DNA from 3 places in the Streptomyces sp. HUAS TT11 genome. Region 3 is predicted to be linked to each of the others. Evidence: riboswitches for the same ligand, from Rfam matches in the RefSeq annotation. Region 3 holds a riboswitch; each other region holds the start of a gene.
The links. A riboswitch is a leader RNA that binds a small molecule or an ion and turns the genes downstream of it on or off. The one in region 3 is predicted to bind cyclic di-AMP.
Positions count from the first base shown of each region.

Region 1: another riboswitch for cyclic di-AMP. It lies ahead of ACSHXN_RS21930 (M23 family metallopeptidase); the one in region 3 lies ahead of ACSHXN_RS17240 (C40 family peptidase).
Region 2: another riboswitch for cyclic di-AMP. It lies ahead of ACSHXN_RS11940 (M23 family metallopeptidase); the one in region 3 lies ahead of ACSHXN_RS17240 (C40 family peptidase).

Region 1 is NZ_CP196184.1:4,891,299-4,895,963, reverse strand. Features, by position in the region: gene ACSHXN_RS21935 (aldo/keto reductase) at 1-473, opposite strand, end outside; gene ACSHXN_RS21930 (M23 family metallopeptidase) at 635-1,672, opposite strand; cyclic di-AMP (ydaO/yuaA leader) riboswitch at 1,684-1,840, opposite strand; gene ACSHXN_RS21925 (PP2C family protein-serine/threonine phosphatase) at 2,074-3,294, opposite strand; tRNA gene ACSHXN_RS21920 (tRNA-Met) at 3,464-3,537, opposite strand; gene ACSHXN_RS21915 (dihydrofolate reductase family protein) at 3,642-4,665, opposite strand, start outside.
Region 2 is NZ_CP196184.1:2,653,544-2,658,208, reverse strand. Features, by position in the region: gene ACSHXN_RS11950 (M16 family metallopeptidase) at 1-171, shown strand, start outside; gene ACSHXN_RS11945 (M16 family metallopeptidase) at 168-1,556, shown strand; cyclic di-AMP (ydaO/yuaA leader) riboswitch at 1,825-2,036, shown strand; gene ACSHXN_RS11940 (M23 family metallopeptidase) at 2,050-2,802, shown strand; gene ACSHXN_RS11935 (GntR family transcriptional regulator) at 3,004-3,690, shown strand; gene ACSHXN_RS11930 (HPr family phosphocarrier protein) at 3,930-4,211, opposite strand; gene ACSHXN_RS11925 (bifunctional acetate--CoA ligase family protein/GNAT family N-acetyltransferase) at 4,368-4,665, shown strand, end outside.
Region 3 is NZ_CP196184.1:3,876,243-3,880,907, reverse strand. Features, by position in the region: gene ACSHXN_RS17255 (C40 family peptidase) at 1-46, opposite strand, end outside; gene ACSHXN_RS17250 (hypothetical protein) at 475-828, shown strand; gene ACSHXN_RS17245 (tellurite resistance/C4-dicarboxylate transporter family protein) at 806-1,777, opposite strand; gene ACSHXN_RS17240 (C40 family peptidase) at 1,886-3,037, opposite strand; cyclic di-AMP (ydaO/yuaA leader) riboswitch at 3,046-3,217, opposite strand; gene pcrA (DNA helicase PcrA) at 3,627-4,665, shown strand, end outside.

The DNA of each region.
Region 1 (4,665 bases), 1.0 Mb from region 3:
GAGATGTTGGACGCCCCGATGGACCGGACCTTGCCCGCCTTCACCAGTTCGTCGAGCGCACCGATGATCTCCTCGACCGGCACCTCCGGCCGGTCGAAGTGCGTGTAGTAGAGGTCGATGTAGTCGGTGTCGAGACGGCGCAGGGACGCGTCCGCGGCGGCCTTGATGTTCGCGGCGCTCAGGCCCTGGTACTCCGGGTGCTGGCTGACCTTGGTCGCGATGACGACATCCGCGCGGTTGCTGCGCGCCTTGACCCACTTGCCGATGATGGTCTCGGACTCACCGCCCTTGTTGCCCGGGGCGAAGGCCGTGTAGGAGTCCGCTGTGTCGACGAAGTTGCCGCCCGCGGCCGCGTAGGCGTCGAGTACGGCGAAGGACTGCGCCTCGTCGGCGGTCCAGCCGAAGACGTTGCCGCCGAGGGAGAGCGGGAAGACCTCGAGATCGGAGGAGCCGAGTGTGCGAAGGGAAGTCATGGTCCATGAGAACGCGCCGACCGGACCGGCGCCTTCCGTAATCGCCGCAAAGATCTTGCAAACAATCGGATCCACCCATTCCGCCCTCTGTGCGCCACGGCCGGCAGCCCTGACGTCGGGGGGATGCCGTCAGGGCTACCGGGGCCGGGAGAGGTCTGCGGTCAGGGGGTGAGGCCCTTGCTCTGCAGCCACGCCATCGGGTCGATCGCGTCGCCGCCGCCCGGGTGCACCTCCAGGTGCAGGTGCGGCCCGGTCACGTTGCCGGTGGCACCCACACGGCCGATGACGTCGCCGGTGGCCACCTTCTGCCCCACGGTCACGCTGATGGACGACTGGTGGCAGAACCAGAGTTCCGTGCCGTCGTCGAGGGTGAGGATCGTGCGGTAGCCGTACGAGCCGGCCCAGCCGGCCTCCGTGACGGTGGCGCTGTGGATCGCCTTGATGAGCGTGCCCGTGGGCGCGGCGAAGTCGAGTCCGGTGTGGTAGCCGGAGGACCACATGGCACCGGCGTCACCGAAGCGGGAGGTGAGGGTGTAGGAGGAGGTCGGCAGCGCGTACTGCTTGGCGAGTTCGGCGAGCCGCTCGGCCTCGGCCTTCTTCTTGGCCTCCTCCTCGGCCTTCTTCTTCGCGGCGGCGGCCTTGGCCTTGGCGTCGTCCTGCGCCTTGGCGGCGGCTGCGGCGGCCTTCTTCGCGGCGGCGTCCTCCGCGGCCTGCGCGGCCGCGGCGGCGATCCGGTCCTGCTGGGACTCGGCCTGCTGCATGATCCGGGCGCGCAGCGCCTCTCCCGCGTCCGAGGAGCCGGCGGCGGCTTCCTCGGTGGTCAGGCCGGCGCTGCTGAGCGCGGTGGCCGAGCCCTTGGGGGCACTGCTCGTCTCCGCGCCGATGAACTCCTTGGCCGAGTGGGTGACCGAGGAGAGGTCGGGCATGGATATGGACACCGGAGGCTTGCCGCTCTGCGCGGTGGCCATGCCGCCCGCACCGACGGCGGCCATCACGCCGACGCCCAACACCGTGGAGCTGCGCGCGAGTCCGCCCCCGCGCTGCTTGGCGACGCGGTGCCGGCCGCGGACGGGACGGAGGGACTCCTCGGTGGGGTTCCACTCCTCCCAGGGGCCCTCGTCGTTGCCAGGCGCGAAGCCGAACGTCTGAGTGTCGTTCGGAGCGAACGAGGTGCTCTGGGCAGGCCGGTTGGACGCCACGTGGGCGCACTCCTTTCCTTCCGTCTCGCCTACCGGGTTAGCTGACGGGTTCGGAGAGGAAGGTCTCCTACGCGCGTATACCGACCGTGCTTCCACGGTGGTCTCCGCCCGATTCACCCCAAGGTGGTGGTTCCCCGGCTCCCTTGCGGGATTCGGCACACGCGCACGGAGCCGCCTCTTGTGACGGCTGGGACGACCGCGCTGCGTTATCGAACGTTAATAGACCCGGGGCCTTGATTCCAAGCCGTTCGGACAGATCATTAACGCTTCTGGCCTGGACTTTCCCGGCATGATCGGGGAAAAAGGGGCGAGTTGACCGCGCCTCATAAACCTCAGATGTATTGACCGTAAGTCAGTTGTTATGCGGAGGGGGGTCGGTCACTCACCCTTGGTGACCGCGGTCATGGACGCTCGGGTCTGCGCACCGCCAGCAGGGCCATGTCGTCCGTCGCCCGGCCGCCGGTGTGGCGGGCGACCGCCTCGGTGAGCGCGGCCAGCAGTGCGCCGGGGCCGGGGAAGACCCGGCCGGTGAGTCCGGCGGCGAGGTCGTAGAACTCCCCGTGCCGATCACGCGCCTCGGAGACCCCGTCCGTGTACAGCAGCAGCATGGCCCCGGGCGGGAAGTCCCACTCCTCCGCGCGGTCGGGCCGGGCCTCGAGGGCGCCCAGGCCGAGGGGCATCGCGCTCTCGCGGGCCTCCAGCACGCGCAGGCTGCCGTCCGGGAGCAGCATCAGGGGCGCGGGGTGACCGCGGTTGAGGATGCGGACCAGGTCGCCGCCGTGCGGGAGCTCCGCGAGGACCGCGGTGGTGAACCCCTCGACCACGTCGGGGCCGTCGCGCCGGGTCCCCTCACGCGACAGCGCCCGCTCCAGCCGTTGGGCGACGGCCTCCGGCGTCGACTCCTGTTCCGCGGCCTCCCGGAAGGCGCCGATCACCACCGCGACCACGGCCACCGCGCCCATCCCCTTACCCCGCACGTCGCCCACGACCAGCCGTACGCCGTGCGGGGTGTCCTGCACGGCGTACAGGTCGCCGCCGATGAAGGCGCCGGCCTGGGCCGCCTCGTACCGGGCGGCGATGTCGAGCCCGCCGATGCGCGCGGCGGGCTCGGGCAGCACGGCGCGCTGGGCGGCCTCGGCGATCCCGCGTGCGGAGGCGAGCCGCTCGTTCTTGCGGCGGACGAGCACGTTGATGAGGACGGCGAGCACCGCGACGGTGACGATGGTGACCGACTCGGTGATCGCACCGGCCCCGCCGAGCAGGCCGAGCCCGAGGTGGACGGCGAGGACGGCGACGATCGCCGCCAGGCCGGTGAGCACCGTGCCGCGCAGCGAGTACAGGGGCGCGGCGACGAGGGGCGCCGCGGTGAAGAGGGGGCCGGCCGTGACGTCGGACGGGGTGAGGCAGTCGTAACAGGTGCCGACCACGACGAGCAGCACGGGCAGGGCAGACAGGATCGCCCGCGCGCGTACAAGGCGGCGGGTCTCACGCTCGGCCCGGCGCGGCCGCCGGACGTCCCCGGCACCGGGGGCGTAGACGGGTTCTCCGGTCAGTAAGGCGTCGAGGCGGTCCTCGTCGTCGTACGACTCCTGCAGCCACCGCGCACCTGCTTGCTGAACCACCCGTCCAGGCTTCCCGGAAGGACGGTGCGAGGCGACCGCTGTGGGCCGGCCGGAGTACGGAACGGCGGGATACGCCCGGGCGGGCGGACACGGAGCGGGGGCGGAGGAAAGGGAACCGGGGAAACACCGAGGGCCGGAGTCCTCATGGACTCCGGCCTTCGGCCATCAGTAGCGGGGACAGGATTTGAACCTGCGACCTCTGGGTTATGAGCCCAGCGAGCTACCGAGCTGCTCCACCCCGCGTCGGTGATTCAAGTGTACGCCATGCGCGGGACACGAAAGACACAGGTTCTGCAGCCACGACCCCTGCCGGCTCTTTGCAGCCGTCGGGGGGGTTGCGCGACGCCTCAGGGGCGGGCCGGCGGGGACAGCAGGTGGGCGTTCGGAGCCTTCGCCCGCTCCTCGTACTCCGGCAGGAGCACCACCTCCGCGCCTGCGGCCGTCAGCAGCGCGTTCCCGTCGGCGGACCGCACGAACGTGTCCGGTTCACGCCATGCCGTCACCACCCGCCGTATCCCGGCGTCCAGGATCAGCCGGGCACACGGTGCGGGCCGGGACGAGCGGCGCGCGCAGGGTTCCAGACTGCTGTACACCGTGGCGCCGGGCAGTCGCGGATCCTCCGGGTCCAGCTTGGCCAGGGCCGCCTCCTCCGCGTGGACCACGGGATCGCCGTCCTCGCGGGAGTGCCCGCGCGCCAGCTCCGTGCCGTCGGCCGCGACGACCACCGCTCCCACGCTGAAGGCCGTGCGGGACGGCGGGCACTGCGCCGCGAGCTCGCAGGCCGTCTCCAGCCACCGCCGGTCCGCGGCCGAGGCGAGCGTCCCGGTCCCGGGCGCGGTGGGCACGTACCGCAGCAGCACCACGTCCCCGACCGTCCGCGCCTCCAGCAGCCGCATCCGCCCCGGCGGGTAGTCGCCGGGCCCGAACATCCGCGGCGCGTCCGCCTGCCCCACGAACAACGGCGCGACCGCGAGCTGAAGCTCGTCCGCGAGCCCCTGCCGCAGCAGCTGGGTGTGCACACGCCCGCCGCCCTCGACCATCAGCCGCCGTACGCCCTTGACGTCCCCGAGGTGGTCGAGCACCGCCCGCCACTCCACGTCGGGACCCAGCGCGACCACGTCCACGCTCTCCGGCAGCAGCCCGCGCAGCCGCTCGGCGCCCTTGTCCGTCGTGTAGACGGCCTTCTCCCCGCCCGTGTGCCAGAACTGGGCGTCCGGGTCGAGGTCGCCGGACGCGCTGACCGTCACCTTGAGCGGGTATTCCGGCAGCCCGGCGGCGACCCGGGCCGCGCGCCGCTCGGGCGAGTTGACCAGCAGCCGCGGGTTGTCGATGCGCAGCGTGCCGGCGCCGACGAGTATCGCGTCGCTGCCC
Region 2 (4,665 bases), 1.2 Mb from region 3:
CAGCTCGCCCTGACCGCCGTCCGGCGTGTGCTCGAGATCACGCCCGAGGAGGTGCAGGAGGTCGCCAAGGCCCGCCTGCGCCCCGACAACCGCGCGGTGCTCGTGTACGAGCCGGCCGAGGCCCCGGAGACCGCCGCGACCACCGACGAGAACGAGGAGTCGGCGAAGTGACCGAGCTTGCGACCATGGAGTTCCACCCGCAGCCCCAGGCCGGCGAGGCCAAGCCCTGGGCGTTCCCGGCGCCCGAGCGTGCGACGCTCGACAACGGCCTGACCGTGCTGCGCTGCCACCGTCCCGGCCAGCAGGTGGTCGCCGTCGAGGTACTCCTCGACGCGCCGCTGGACGCCGAGCCCGCCGGTCTCGACGGCGTCGCCACGATCATGGCGCGCGCCTTCTCCGAGGGCACCGACAAGCACTCCGCCGAGGGGTTCGCCGCCGAGCTGGAGCGCTGCGGCGCCACCCTCGACTCGCACGCCGACCACCCCGGCGTCCGGCTCTCCCTCGAGGTGCCGGTCTCCCGCCTGGCCAAGGCGCTCGGACTGCTCGCCGACGCACTGAGGGCGTCGGCGTTCGCGGACGGCGAGGTGGAGCGCCTGGTGCGCAACCGCCTCGACGAGATCCCGCACGAGATGGCCAACCCGGCCCGCCGCGCCGCCAAGGAGCTCTCCAAGGAGCTGTTCCCGGCCTCCTCGCGCATGTCGCGTCCGCGCCAGGGCACCGAGGCGACGGTCGAGGACATCGACTCCGCCGCGGTCCGCGCCTTCTACGAGCGCCATGTGCGCCCGGCGACGGCCACCGCCGTCGTGGTCGGCGATCTGACCGGCATCGACCTCGACGAGCTCCTCGGCGAGACGCTCGGCGCCTGGACGGGCTCGCCGGGCGCACCCCGCCCCGTCCCCCCGGTGACGGCCGACGACACCGGCCGCGTGATCATCGTGGACCGCCCCGGAGCCGTTCAGACGCAGCTGCTGATCGGCCGCATCGGCGCCGACCGCCACGACCGGGTGTGGCCCGCCCAGGTGCTCGGCACGTACTGCCTCGGCGGCACCCTGACCTCCCGCCTGGACCGGGTCCTGCGCGAGGAGAAGGGCTACACCTACGGAGTGCGCGCGTTCGGCCAGGTGCTGCGGTCCGCGCCGGACGGCACGGGTGCGGCGATGCTCGCCATCAGCGGCTCCGTCGACACGCCGAACACGGGACCGGCGCTCGACGACCTCTGGAAGGTGCTCCGCACGCTCGCCGCAGAGGGTCTGACCGACGCGGAGCGCGATGTCGCCGTGCAGAACCTGGTGGGAGTGGCACCGCTCAAGTTCGAGACCGCGGCCGCCGTCGCGAGCTCGCTCGCCGACCAGGTCGAGCAGCACCTTCCGGACGACTACCAGGCGACGCTGTATCAGGCGCTCGCCGGGACGGGCACGGTGGAGGCCACGGCCGCCGTCGTGAACGCCTTCCCGGTGAACCGGCTGGTGACCGTCCTGGTGGGCGACGCCGCGCAGATCGAGGAACCCGTCAAGGCGCTCGGGATCGGCGAAGTGAGCGTGGTGGCGGCCGAGTAGACCGACGCCCCGCGTCCGCAGGACCGAAGTCCGTGCGCGCGGGAAGCCGTCGAAGCGGCCGTGCCCATCGGGCGCGGCTTCGGTGCGGGCCCCGGTGATGTCGGTCACCGGGGCCCTGCCTCTTGGACTTTGTCCGTATTGCCATAGAGACGGTGGCTCTGCCCTGTGGGATGCGCTACAAACCCTCTGATCGGTTTGGCGATCGAAACAGGGCCCTCTTAGCGTCATCCGGGCTGTCCGTCAGGCACCGCGCCGCATCCGCGGCACCGGACAGCCATCGCCGAGTCCCCGTACGGCGCGAGCCAGGGGAGCCGGGGACCCACCCTCCTGCGCCGCCTTCGTGGCCGGAGGGGCCCGCTGCCGCCGTCCCTGCGGCCGCCAGCGGGCCCGATCCCTGGGGTGAATCGGGCGTGAAGCCCGTAGGAGACCTTCCTGCTCCGAACCCGTCAGCTAACCCGGTAGGCGAGAGGGAAGGAAAGGACCAGCCACACACATGGCGTTCACCTGCGCCACCGGGAAACACCGCCGTCCGAGCCGCGTGAAGCGCACGACCACGAACGCCGTGGGCGTCGCCGCGCTCACCACCACCGGCGTCATCGGTGCCCTGGCAGCTCCGGCGTTCGCCGCCGGCACCCCTGTCGAGCAGACCGGACTGATCCGGGCCGTCAGCATGGGCGACGAGGTCGCCGCGAAGATCGACGCCCAGGCCGCCGCCCAGAGGCAGGCCGCCGAGCTGAAGAAGGCCGAGGAGGCCGCCCGCAAGCGTGCCGCGCAGAAGGCGGCACAGGAGCGTGCGGCCAAGGTGCGCGCCGCCCGTGAGGCCGAGCGCCGTCGCCTGAACGCCTTCGTGGCGCCGATCTTCCACTCCTACGTCTCCACCGGGTACAAGACCGGCGGCTCCCTGTGGTCCAGCGGTTCGCACACCGGCATCGACTTCCATGCCGCCAGTGGCACGCCCGTGCACGCGGTCGGCTCCGGCACGGTCGTCGAGACGGGCTGGGGCGGTGCGTACGGCAACCAGATCGTCATCAGGATGAACGACGGCACCTACACGCAGTACGGCCACCTGTCGTCCATCGGGGTCTCCGCGGGTCAGCGGGTCACTCCCGGCCAGCAGATAGCCCTCTCCGGGGCCACCGGCAACGTCACCGGGCCGCATCTCCACTTCGAGGCCCGCACGTCCCCGGAGTACGGCTCGGACATGGACCCCGTCGCGTATCTGCGCGCTCACGGCGTGAACGTCTGACGATCCACCTCCGAGAGGCGCATTCGAAACGGGGGCGGCCCCGGCTCCCGAGCCGGGGCCGCCCCCGTTTCGAACGGCCGTCTGTCCAAAAAATATCCATGGATTCCGGCCCGCCGTCGGAAATGGCGAAGCACTGCAATAGAGTCGGTTGAACACACGTCAGCCGACGACGTTTCGCGGTGATTAAGGCGGAGGTCGGACATGCGTATTCCGGCGCACTCGGTATGCACGGCGATCCGTGACGACATCGTCTCCGGTGTCCACGAGCGCGGCAGCCGGCTCACCGAGGAGCTTCTCGCGCGCCGGTACGGAGTCTCCCGCGTCCCCGTGCGGGAGGCGCTGCGGACACTGGAGGCCGAGGGCTTCGTCGTCACCCGCAGACACGCGGGCGCGTGCGTGGCGGAGCCCACCGAGCAGGAGGGCGCGGATCTGCTGGACATGCGGATGCTGCTCGAGCCGCTCGGCGCCGCGCGCGCCGCCCAGCGGCGCACCGAAGCCCATCTCAAGGTGCTGCGCGGTCTGGTCAGGCTGGGCCAGGATCGGGCCAGGACGGGCGGCAGCGAGGATCTGCGCTCCCTGGGCGGCTGGTTCCACGAGACGCTCGCACAGGCCTGCGGGAGCCCCGCGCTGACGTCCACGCTCGCCCAGTTGCGGCACAAGATCGCCTGGATGTACACGGTCGAGGCGCCGCTCAGCCCCGTGGAGTCCTGGGCGGAGCACGGCGGCATCGTGGACGCCGTCGCACGCGGGGACGGCGAGCGGGCGCGGGCCGCCATGGCCGTGCACACCGAGCGTGTGACCGCCGCGCACCGGCTGCGCCTTCCCGGGTCCGCGGGCGGTGTGAGGACCTCGCAACATGCCGTAAACATGTCAGGGCTACGGCATTAACACGGGCACCGTATACAAAGAGGGATATCGGGGCGGGACTTAATTTCCGCTGCCCTTGTTCCCGCGTGCGCAGGAAAACCGGTGCGTACGATTTTCGTGTGCCGTGCCGAGCTCTTTTCCATGGGTTCCGGAATTCCCGCGCGGACGCGGAGCGGGTCGCCCTCGACGGCCGGAAAAGCGCGGAGCCGCGTCCGCCCGCATGGCGGAAGCGGCTCCGCCGCGTGGTGGTACCCGAAGGGTCAGACGGTCTCGGGAAGCTCCTCGAGACCCTCCGCGACCAGCTTGGCCAGGCGGTTCAGTGCGGCGTCGGCGCCTTCCGCGTCGGAGGCGAGGACGATCTCCTCGCCGCCCTGGGCGCCGAGGCCGAGGACGGCCAGCATGGACCTGGCGTTGACCGGGTCGCTGCCCGCCTTGGCGATGGTCACGGGGATCCCGGAGGCCGTGGCTGCCCGGACGAAGATGGAGGCGGGGCGGGCGTGGAGACCCTCGGCCCAGCCGACGTTGACGCGGCGCTCAGCCATGTGATGCTGCCCTTCAGGTGTTTCAGGTTGTCTAGACCAGTGTTCCACAGGTGAAGCGCGCCCAGGAAGGGGCGGCGGTCCATCCCGCCGGGCCCGGCTCGGTTCCCCTCAGCCTGCCTCGCGCCCCTGTCCGATGCGAGCCTTAGTCTGGGGCGCATGCAGACCGCGTCGGATCGGCACGACTACCCCGCCCACTGGGAGGCCGACGTGGTGCTGCGCGACGGCGGCACCGCGCGCATCAGGCCCATCACCGTCGATGACGCCGAGCGCCTCGTGAGCTTCTACGAGCAGGTCTCGGACGAGTCGAAGTACTACCGCTTCTTCGCGCCGTATCCGCGTCTGTCCGCCAAGGACGTCCACCGCTTCACGCACCACGACTTCGTGGACCGGGTGGGACTCGCCGCGACGATCGGCGGCGAATTCATTGCAACTGTACGGTATGACCGCATTGGCG
Region 3 (4,665 bases):
TGTTGCCGCCGATCGAACGCTGTCTGGGCTTGCGGTGCGCTGCCACCTGGCCGTCCCGTCCTTTCGTACGACCGCCGGTCGTCCCGGGCGGTGTCGCGCGTCCGGCGGCGGCCCGCACAGGGGGAGCGCGCCGCCGCCGGACCTTCTCGGCGGTGGTGTCCGACGGCCGCCCCTGGCCCGGGCGGTGGTGGGGAGCCGGCCACCTGGTGCAGGACGCTAAACCTCACCGTGACCGCTCCGTGATGCAATGTGCGGAACTGTCGCGACCGGACTGCCGGTGACCGTATGTGGCCGTGATCCCGTTCCGGGAGCGCCGACTTCACGCTGTGCGATGACCGATGCGGTGGTTTCGGGGCGCGGGCGGCGGCGGAGTGCTATGGGGCATCCATGCGGTGACCGGGCCGGCACGGCCACCGTTCTCGACGCAGGGGCGGTGACCGGGAGGCCGGGCACCCCTGGCTAGGCTCCGGACCCATGGACGTACTCATCCATCTCTTCGTCGGCCTGCACATCATCGGTATCGCCGCGCTCCTCGGCGGCTTCCTCACCCAGATGAAGGCGATGGGCCGGGGCACGGCCCGTTTTGTGCCCGGGATGCTGCACGGCGCGCTGACCATGCTGGTCACCGGTGTCGTGCTGGTCGGTCTCAACGAGGCGGACCACCACTCCGTCGACACGATCAAGATCGGTGTGAAGCTGGCCCTGCTGATCGTGATCCTCGGCCTGGTCTATGTGAAGCGGGACGAGGAGAGGGTCGAGAAGCCGCTCTTCGGCCTCGTCGGCGCGCTGACCGTCGCGAACATCTTCATCGCGGTGCTCTGGACCTGACGCCTTCCGACGCCGACAGGACGGCGCCGGCGAGGACCACGCACCAGGCGGCCACCGCGATCCACAGCAGCACCCGGCCGAGGTCGCGCAGCCACGGCACCCCGAGGGCGGTGGCGACGGACAGGGACGCCACCGCCGTCATACCTATCGGGAAGACGGTCGCCCAGCGCCGTACGTCGTAGCCGAGCCGTGGACGGAGTACCTCGGCCACCGCCAGCAGGCAGTAGCACACAAGGGCGAGGACGAGCAGCGCGATGGTCACGCCCCGCAGGGCGGCACGGTCGTCGTTGTTCCAGAGGTACATCCGGTGGGAGGCGAGGACGAGCCGCGCCCCGGCCACCGCGGCGATGGCGAGTCCGCCGCCCAGGATCCAGTGGTCCCCCGCCCCCCTCGTCACCTGGCGCGGGTCGAAGCACCGCAGTCCGACCACGTAGAACACCAGCCCGAGCCAGAAGAACACGAGCGCCGTGTGTGCGAGCCACGGCACACCCTCGGCCAGCGCCAGGACCGCACCGAGCAGCGCGATCCCCTCCGTCGCCACGCAGCCGAGGAAGACGGTCCCGGCCATACGGCGCATCCAGCGGCGTGCGACCACGAGGACCAGGACCGCCCACAGCAGGACGGACAGGGCGAGCAGGGCCTGCGCGAGCGACCGCCCGCCCAGCAGGGCCGTCGCCGTGCCCAGCGCGGCGGTCGCCGCGACCGGGGTGAGGACGACCGGGGGGAGTGCCGCGTCCGCCCCGCGCCCGCGCCACCTCGGCGCCCGTACGGCGACGTCGGCGACCAGTCCCAGCCAGGCGGCGGCCGCGAGGGCGACGGCGATGCGGGAGAGGACCTGGTGGCCGGCCAGGTGAAGCCCGACCGACAGGATGCCCGTCGCCATCACGGCGGCCCCGGTGGCGGGTGGACGCTGCGACCACCAGGTGCGGAGCGCGGAGGTGCCTGACATGCGCCCGATGCTAGGGATGCGCACCCGGGTTGCGTACGGGGCACGCGCGCGGGGATGCCGAAAACAACCCCACGCGCGCGTACCGCACGACGAGCGGGAGGCCCGGCCTCAGGCGGGGCGCACCACGCTGTGGATGATGGAGGAGCCGCCGTAGTAGATCGACTCCTCGCGGACATAGGCGCCCGGCTTCGGCGCGTGGATCATCATGCCGTCGCCGATGTAGATGCCTACGTGGCTGATGTCGTCGTAGAAGAAGATCAGGTCACCCGGCTGGGCGTCGGCGAGCGGCACCGTCGTGCCGGCGTCGACCTGGTCGTACGTGGTGCGCGGGAGCGACACCCCGGCGGCCTTCCAGGCGGCCTGGGTCAGTCCCGAGCAGTCGTACGAATCCGGGCCGGTCGCGCCCCACACGTACGGCTTGCCCACCTGGGCCCGGGCGTACGCGAGGGCCTTCTCCGCCTGCGTCCCGTTCGAGGAGTCCGTGGTGGAGGTGCCGGACGAGCCGCTCGTGGTGGTGGAGGACGACTCCTGCGCGGCCTGCTTCTGCCGGGCCGCCTCCTGCTGCCGGGCCAGTTCCTCCGCCTGGCGCTGCGCCTCCTCCTGCTTCTTCTTCTCGATCGCGGCGAGGCGCGCCTTCTCCTCCGCGGTGAGTCTGGAGAGCATCTCCCGCGCGGTGCCGAGCTTCTTCTGGATCTCCGTCTTGCTCGACTTCAGCGTTTCCTGCGACTCGGTGAGCGTCCGAAGGCTTTCGGTGGCCTCCTGCCGCTTCTTCATCGTCGCGGACCGGTCGGTGAAGTAGTCGTCGACCGTCTCCTTCTGGCGACCGGTGAGCCGGTCCATCAGCTGGGTCTGGTCGAAGTAGTCCTGAGGGGTGTCGGCCAGCAGGAAGGTGGCCGTGTCGGGGGCCGCCGCCCCGGTGCGGTACTGCGCGGCGGCGTACGACCCCAGCTGTTCACGTGCCTCGTTGAGCTTCTGGGTGCGCTGGGCCACGTCGTCGAGGAGCGTGTCGACGCGCTTGCGCTGCTTGGTCGACTGCTCCTTGGCCGCGTTGTACTTGTCGGTGGCCGACTCCGCCTGGCGGTAGAGGTCGTCGACCTTCTTCTCGACCTCCTCGACGCTCGGCTTGCGGTCGGGGGAGGGGGCGGCGTTGGCCGTCTGGGACAGCAGGGCCACGGAGGTGAGGGCGGCCGTCGCGAGAACGGGGGTCCGTATGCCTGCGATGCGCGTGCCCGAGGGACGCGCCTTGCGGTGCGGCGCCATGGGAGGCGACTCCTTCCGTACTCCGCCTACCGAGTTAGCTGTCGGGTTCGGGCGGGTGGTTCCGGAAGGCATGCCCTACGGCCCGGGCCCCGTAGGGCCGTTGGCCGATTCACCCCAAGGTCGGGTGGGTCCCCGGCTCCGGGTGCCGCGGGGGCGTACCGGACTCGGCGGAGGCCGCACGGCCCGGCGATCTTCGCCGGTGGGGGTCGTGCGACCCGCCCGGAACGCTAGCCAACTCGTGTGGCCCGTGTGAAGGTTGATGTGCGATATGCCCGATACATTTTCGTGACCTTGACCATGTGCCGGGCCGCCCTGGGGGAATGTGGCGGTATCTGCGACGGGTTGGGCGTTTTCCCGTGAAGTCGGGCGGAGTGACGGACTCCGCCTGGTTCCGTCGGGAGGCGGTCCCGGACCGCAGGGCGGTGCGCCGCCGTGCGGTCGGTTTCCGTCAGCGATCGAACGGTCCCGGAAGGTGGCGGCGCGACTGCGGTCGACACCGGAGGATCGCGGGCGGTCCGGCCCACTCCCGACGACGGAGTTCTCGGGGCGGCGGCCGACTGTCGGTGGGGCGGCCTAGACTCGGAGAGCGATGAGCAGCCTCTTTGACGACAGCTTCCTGGCGGACCTCAAGGCCACACCGGCCCCTGAGGAGGAGCCCCCGCCGCCCGAGGACGACCACGCTCCGGAGCCGGTTCCGGACGATCTGTTCGGCGGGCGCTTCGACGTGCCCGCGGACCGTGACTCCTACTACCGCGACGGCGCTCCCCGCCCCGTCATCGACCCCCAGGCGCTGCTCCAGGGCCTGAACGAGAACCAGCGCGCGGCCGTCGTGCACGCCGGCTCCCCCCTGCTCATCGTGGCCGGCGCCGGCTCCGGCAAGACCCGCGTGCTCACCCACCGCATCGCCCATCTGCTGGCCGAGCGGGGCGTGCATCCGGGCCAGATCCTCGCGATCACCTTCACCAACAAGGCCGCGGGCGAGATGAAGGAGCGCGTCGAGCAGCTCGTCGGCCCGCGCGCGAACGCGATGTGGGTGATGACCTTCCACAGCGCGTGCGTCCGCATCCTGCGACGGGAGAGCAAGAAGCTGGGCTTCACGTCCTCCTTCTCGATCTACGACGCCGCCGACAGCAAGCGGCTGATGGCGCTCGTCTGCCGCGATCTGGACCTCGACCCCAAGCGGTTCCCGCCGAAGTCCTTCAGCGCCAAGATCTCCAATCTGAAGAACGAGCTGATCGACGAGGAGGACTTCGCCGCGCAGGCCGCCGACGGCTTCGAGAAGACCCTCGCCCAGGCCTACACGCTGTACCAGTCCCGCCTCCGCGAGGCGAACGCGCTCGACTTCGACGACCTGATCATGACGACGGTCAACCTGCTGCGCGCCTTCCCCGATGTCGCCGAGCACTACCGCCGCCGCTTCCGCCACGTCCTCGTCGACGAGTACCAGGACACCAACCACGCCCAGTACGCCCTCGTACGGGAACTCGTCGGCACCGCCGAGCATCCCGTGGACGTGCCGCCCGCCGAGCACGACCTGCCCCCGGCCGAGCTGTGCGTCGTCGGTGACGCCGACCAGTCGATCTACGCCTTCCGTGGCGCCACCATCCGCAACATCCTCCAGTTCGAGG